DNA from 2 places in the Sphingobium sp. TA15 genome. Region 1 is predicted to be linked to the other one. Evidence: riboswitches for the same ligand, from Rfam matches in the RefSeq annotation. Region 1 holds a riboswitch; the other holds the start of a gene.
What was found. A riboswitch is a leader RNA that binds a small molecule or an ion and turns the genes downstream of it on or off. The one in region 1 is predicted to bind cobalamin.
Positions count from the first base shown of each region.

Region 2: another riboswitch for cobalamin. It lies ahead of Sj15T_RS10635 (TonB-dependent receptor); the one in region 1 lies ahead of Sj15T_RS18870 (HoxN/HupN/NixA family nickel/cobalt transporter).

Region 1 covers NZ_AP025356.1:375,459-378,824, reverse strand. Annotated here, with positions in the region: gene cobW (cobalamin biosynthesis protein CobW) at 1-170, opposite strand, end outside; gene Sj15T_RS18870 (HoxN/HupN/NixA family nickel/cobalt transporter) at 167-1,240, opposite strand; cobalamin riboswitch at 1,392-1,622, opposite strand; gene Sj15T_RS18865 (hypothetical protein) at 1,778-2,020, opposite strand; gene Sj15T_RS18860 (CHAT domain-containing protein) at 2,330-3,366, shown strand, end outside.
Region 2 covers NZ_AP025355.1:2,136,375-2,139,740, reverse strand. Annotated here, with positions in the region: gene cobA (uroporphyrinogen-III C-methyltransferase) at 1-698, shown strand, start outside; gene Sj15T_RS10640 (molybdenum cofactor guanylyltransferase) at 777-1,316, opposite strand; cobalamin riboswitch at 1,396-1,610, shown strand; gene Sj15T_RS10635 (TonB-dependent receptor) at 1,782-3,366, shown strand, end outside.

The DNA.
Region 1 (3,366 bases):
GCTTCGTCGCCGCAGCCCTGCACCAGCGCGCCGTCGACGCCGACATCGCCGAATTCGTTGATGATGAGGGCGAGGCGACGACCGCCCGCATGTTCGATGAGGTGACGGATCAGCGTGGTCTTGCCGGCGCCCAGAAAGCCGGTGATGACGGTGGCGGGGATCTTCTTCATGCGGGATTTCCCTGTGCTTGGTGGCCGGCGATGGAGGCGACCTCGATCTCGTCGAAACCTCTCCAGCGGTAGATGGCCCAGCTCAGCAGCCAGCAGGCGGCGAACAGGCCGATGATGACGAAGCCCAGGCTGTTGAAATGATCGCCAAGGTCGGCGGCCAGGGTCCATGCGCCGCCGCGGAGGCCGAGCCTGTCGCCCAGCAGCGCCGCCGCCTCGATCCCGCCGATGAGCAGCGCGACCAGCGCCGACGCCAGCGTGATGGTGATGTTGTAGTAGAGCTTGCGGATCGGCTTCACGAACGCCCATCGATAGGCGCCCATCATCAGCGCGCCGTCCGCCGTGTCGATCAACGCCATGCCCGCCGCAAAGAGCAGGGGGAAGATGAGGACGGTCGCGATGGAAAGGCCGCTGGCCGCCTGGCCGGCGGACAGGCCCAGAATGGCGACCTCCGTCGCGGTGTCGAAGCCCAGGCCGAAGAGAAAGCCGAGCGGCGCCATGTGCCAGCTTCGCGTCACCAGCCGGAAAAGCGGCCGGAAGAGGCGCGACAGAAGACCCCGGCTGCCGAGCAGCATGTCCATGTCTTCATCGACATAGGCGCCGCCCCTTCGAACATGGTTGAAGGTCTTGAGCACTGATCGCAGGATGATCAGGTTCATCGCCGCGATGGCGAAGAGGAAGGTTGCCGACCCGATCGTCGCAATGGTGCCGCCAATGGCTCCGGCGGCCTCCACCCGGCTCAGCGCATTGGCGGCGAAGGCGATGAGGACAGCGGCGATCAGGACGATGCCGCTATGGCCGATGGCGAACCAGAAGCCGACGGCAAGGGGCCGCTGGCCATCCTGCATCAGCTTGCGGGTCGCATTGTCGATGGCGGCGATGTGATCGGCATCGACGGCATGGCGAAGGCCCAGGCTCCAGGCCAGCAACGCCGTGCCCAGCATGACGGGGTCGCCGGCGAAAATGGCGAAGGCCGCGATCCAGCCGGCCAGATTGGCGGCGAGGAGCCCGGCGAACATGCCGGCGGCGCGGCGGCGCAGGCGGCCAGCCGGCGCATGGGACGATATGGTCATAGGGACGATCCCCGTCGGCGTCTGCGAACCGGACGGAAGCCGCCTGCATGCCGGACGGACGCTCTTGCGCCCGGCATGCGGACAGCAGCTCCCGCTGCGTGAAGCGTCGCTCAGACGGAGGACCGTGCCGCGGCCATCCCCTGGACCATGGCAAGAGCGACCAGACGCAGGCAGGTTTCCTGGCTCGCGGGTCACGGCTTGGCGCATGGCCTTCCCAGGCCTCGCATGACTTAGCGTCCGGCCCAGTGGCTGATCCTGCCGCATGTGCGGAGGATCGCTATGCGTCTCGCTCGCCGCTTACAGTTGCAGGGACAGCCGCGGATTCATCACCGCATTCCCTATTAAGCCCCCTGAAGGGGGCACCGGCGCGATCATGAAGGCCAGCCGAAACCCGCCTTCATGGGCGTGCATAGAGGCTGGGCGAGCAAATGGGAAGAGGAGCAATGACGACTTCTTCCGTCGGGCAGGGCCAACGCGCCGCTCCCGGCGAGGCGCTGGAGGCGTAGGACTCGCAGCGCCGGGGACGACGATCCTATTTCAATGCACCTCCGCCCTCAGCCGTTCGACCAGCTTTTCGATCTCCCACGGCTCCAGCACCCAGGTTCGCGTCTTGCGGCCTTCGCGATGGACCGGCTGGGTCAACAGGATGCGCGCCTGTTCCTTCGCATGGGGCTTGAAGATCGCGAAATGCTGGGCGCAATCGCGGATCGTGCCGATGATCGGCGCCTTGCCGTCCAGGTCGATCATGGTGGCGGGCTGGTCCCAGGGCATGTTCAGCATGACGTCTTCCATTCTTCTATGATCGGCGCTGCAACTCGCTTGATCACCGGCGACCATAGCGGCGGATCGGCCGCCTGTATCGCCCAAAAACAAGGGCTCAACTGTCACTTCCCTGGTTTGCTCCTGGACAGGAGGCGGGCGAACATGCCCCTGCCGGGCGCGTTTCGCCTTGCGGCGCGGCGTCGGGGGGCGTTATGACGGCCCGATCATGCAAAAGGGGGCTTTGCACGGACATATCCGGCAGGGTTTGGGGGATAGGCCTTGAGCGTTTTGGGGAAGTTGGTTCGCGGGCTTGCGGGATGGGCCGCCTTGACTCTGTCCGTGGCGGCGCACGCCCAGGCGACGGGGGACCGTCCGTTGCTGAGGGACAGTTTCCGCATCGGCAGCGAAGGCGGCGCTCTATGCCAGGCGCAGAGCGCGACTGGCGACCCCGCAGCGCGAACGATGTTCGATCGCGCATGGACGCTGGTGTGCCGGGATGCCGCGCGCCCCGTCGGCCAGATCTATGCGCTGCGGCGCGGTGCGGACAAGGATGATGGGGCATTGCAGGATCGGCTTGCGGCTTCGCGCAGGGAGGCGATCGAGTGCAATGCGCCCGGCGGGGTCACTTTGCCCGGCATAGGCTCGGCGCTCATGCGCAACTGCGCGGGCGCGGTCGGCGCCTATCGCATATTGGCCGTCAAACGCGGCAAGACGATCTATGTCGCGCAGGGCTATGCCGCCTATGCAAGCGCGCTCGACCTGGGGCTGCGCTCCGTCATGGCCGGGCGGATCGTGCCGGGCCGGGTCGACATCGCGACGGTTGGGACGAACGACGCGGGTTATGCCCGACTGCAGGCGGCGACGCTGGACCCGCAGACTGTGCTGGCGGAGGGCTATCGGCGCAACGCTTCGGGCAATTATGCCGAAGCGGCGGAGTTTTTCGACAGCCTGACCGACCGGCTGGCCCGCGATCCGGATGCGGCGAAGCTGACCCCTGCCGAACGGGCGAACCGGGCGCATGAATATCTGGTCAATCGCGGCCTGCAACTGTCCAATCTGGGCCTGTTCGACCAGGCCGAGGCCGCCTTCGCCGAAGCGCGCCGGATCGTGACCGCCGATGCGGTGCAAGTCCGCCTGCGCCGCAATTTCGAGGCTATGCATCATATCAACCGGCAGGATAGCGCCGGCGCGCTGGCGATACTGGATCGCCCCCTGACGAGCGGAGCGACGGCGTCCGCCGGGGGAGACGGCGCGGTTTCCCTGCCGCCGGAGGTGGCCGCCGAAATGAGCAGCGGTGCGGCGCAGGCCCGCGCCCTGGGCGTGCGGCAGGACAATATGCTGACTCCGGTCGAGCGCTCCGCGAT
Region 2 (3,366 bases), on a different replicon from region 1:
CCGAAAAGCTGATCGCGGCGGCGGAGATCGTCTTCCACGACGCGCTGGTGGGGCCGGGGGTGCTGGGCCTGATCCCGCAGGGCGTCGAGCGGGTCAGCGTCGGCAAACGCTCCGGCCGCCACAGCAAGGCGCAGGAAAGCATCAACGACCTGCTGCTGGCGGCGGCGAAGGCGGGCAAGCGCGTCGTCCGCCTGAAGGGCGGCGACCCCTCGGTCTTCGGCCGCTCGGCGGAGGAGATGGAGCATCTGGCGGAGGCGGGCGTTGCCGTGCGCATCTGCCCCGGCATCACCACGGCCAGCGCGGCGGCGGCGAGCGGCCATGCCTCGCTCACCCTGCGCGGCGTGGCGCGGGGGCTGACGCTGGTGACGGCGCATCTGAAGGCGGGCGAGCCGCTGAAGCTCGACTGGGAAGCGCTGGCCCGGCCGGGCGGCACGCTGGGCATCTATATGGGCCGCGCCGCTGCCGGAGAAATCAGCCGCTCCCTGATCGCCGCCGGGCGCGATCCGGAGACGCCGGTGATGGTGGCGGTCAATGTCTCGCTCCCCAATGAGCGGTTGATCCGGGGCAAGCTGTCGGCGCTGGCCTTTCTGGTGGCGACGATCAGCGACGAAGACCCGACCCTGCTGCTGATCGGAGAAGCGGTGGCGGGGACAAATCTCCCCGCCGACATGGCCGCAAGCGCCTCTATCACGGTCTGACGTACATCTCCTCCGTTCGGGCTGAGCCTGTCGAAGCCCTCTTCTTCTCCTCAAGAGAAGCCGAACCCTTGGACAGGCTCAGCCCAATCGGGGAAAAGTGAACCGCTCCAGATCCTCCGGCCGGTTGATATTGGGCAGCACGAACTCCGGCCGCTCCACGATCCGCGCCCCGACCCGCTCCAGCCAGCCATGGATCGACCGGCTATTCTCCTCGGCCAGATGCGCATCCAGCTCTCCCGCCAATGAAGCGGGCCAGAATCCGGCCAGTTGCTGCCCCTTCAGGATCGCCGCGCCATCCCCGATCAAGGCCTGCGCCAACCCGTCCGGATAGACCGGAACGTCGCACCCCGTCGTCAGCACCGCGTCATAACCCTGCGCCGCCGCATGATGCAGCGCGGCGTTCAGCCCCCCTAACGGTCCCATGTCCGCCGCCGGCCGGTCCGCCAGCCCGGTCATTCCCGGAACGTGCCGCCCGCAAATCACGACCGTCTCGACATGCGCGCCCAGCGCCGCCGCCGCATGATCCAGCAATGTCCGCCCATCGAGCATCGCCAAGGCCTTGTCGCTGCCGAAGCGGCTGGATCGTCCCCCGGCCAGAACCGCGCCCAGCAATCGCATTCCGTCCCTCCTCATGCCGCTTGGCATTGTCCTCGCTTTCCCTTATGGCGCGCGGCGCGGGCGGGGACAAACCCTCGCGCGCAAAGAAGATCGCGCCGGTGCCCTCAAAGGGCTGAAAACGGGAATGCGGTGCGGACGGGAAACCGTCCTATTCCGCGGCTGTCCCTGCAACTGTAAGCGGTGAGCGCGATGCACTTCGGTCCATGGACCGGCCACTGGACGCAAGTCCGGGAAGGCGTGCATCGCTGCATTGACCCGCGAGCCAGGAGACCTGCCGGCGCATGGTCGCTCTTGCCCTGGCCCAGGGGTTGGCCATGGCACGGTGTTTTCCGTCTGAGCGACGAAGCGGCGCAGGGCCGCATCGGTGCGGGGGAGGGCACTGGCGTCGACTTCCCCCTGCGCCGACCGCGATGAGCGGATGCCCTGAGCCATGAAGTCGCAGCGACGCTCAGGGAAACAGATATAATGTTGAAAGCCACCATCTCTCTTGCCGCTTTGCTCGCGGCCGCGCCCGCCCTCGCCGCCGATGATGACGAGATCATCGTCACCGCGCTGGGCATCGAGCAGCCCCGCGACGAGGTCGGCCAGGCCGTCACCGTCATCGACGCCGAAACCATCCGCACCCGCCAGAGCGTCAGCGTCGTCGACCTGCTGGCCACCACGCCGGGCGTGCGCTTCAACCGCAGCGGCAGCCTGGGCGGAGTGACCGGCGTTTCGCTGCGCGGCGCGGAAACGACGCAGACGCTGGTGCTGATCGACGGGGTCAAGGTCAACGACACCAGCGGCATCGGCGACATGTACGATTTCGGCAATCTGCTGACCGGCAATATCCGGCGGATCGAAATTTTGCGGGGGTCCAACTCCATCGCCTATGGCAGCCAGGCGGTCGGCGGCGTCGTCAACGTCATGACCGGCACGCCTGCCGCCGGTTTCGCGGGCAACGCGTCGGTCGATTACGGCTATAGCGACACGCTGAACGCCAAGGCGGACGTTTCGGGCGGCAGCGGCATCGCATCGGGCGGCGTCGGCATCGCCTATTTCAACACCGACGGCATTTCCTCCGCCGCCAACGGCGCGGAAAAGGACGGCTATGAGAATATCGCCGCCAATGCCAAGCTGAAGCTGGCCTTCACCGATACGCTCAGCCTCGACCTGCGCGGCTATTATATCCATGCCGATCTGGATACCGACAACGGCGTGTTGGACAGCACGGCGGACACTTCCAAATCCGATCAATATGTCGGCTATGCTGGGCTGAACCTGGCGCTGTTCGACGGCAGGCTCACCAACCGGGCGGCCGTGACCTGGTTCCGCATGGACCGCGACTATACATCCGCATTCGGCCCCTATGGCTATTCGGGCACCAATCTGCGCTTCGAATATGAGGGCGTCTATCAGCCGGTCGATCAGGCGAAGCTGGTCTTCGGCTATGAACATGAACGGCCCGATTACGACTTCTCCGGCTTCGGCTCGACCGAAAGCCACCGGGCCGATATGGACAGCGTCTATGCGCTGGCCATCGTGAAGCCGGTCGCCGGCCTGTCGCTGACCGCCGGCGCGCGGCATGACGATCACAGCCAGTTCGGCGGCGCTACCACCTTCGGCGCCAATGCCAACTACACGCCCAACGCCGGCGCGACCAATATCCGCATGAGCTATGGCGAGGGGTTCAAGGCCCCTTCGCTCTACCAGCTTTACGGCGCCGACGTCGGCAATGCGGGCCTGCGTCCGGAGCGGTCGAAAAGCTACGACATCGGCTTCGACCAAAGGCTGGACGGCGACCGGGCGATCCTGTCCGTCACAGCCTTCCGCCGCGATACGAAGGACCAGATCAATTACGACTATTCGATCGGCCTTTACGGCGGGTACAATAATCTGGACCGCACCCGCGCCAAGGGGGTGGAGGCGATGCTGGCTCTGAAGCCTGTCGATGCGTTGACCGTCACCGCCGCCTACAGCCATGTCGATGCGCGCGACCGCAATACCGACGCCCGGCTGCCGCGCCGCGCCGCCGATGCGGTCAGCGTTTCGGCGGACTATGTCTGGCCCT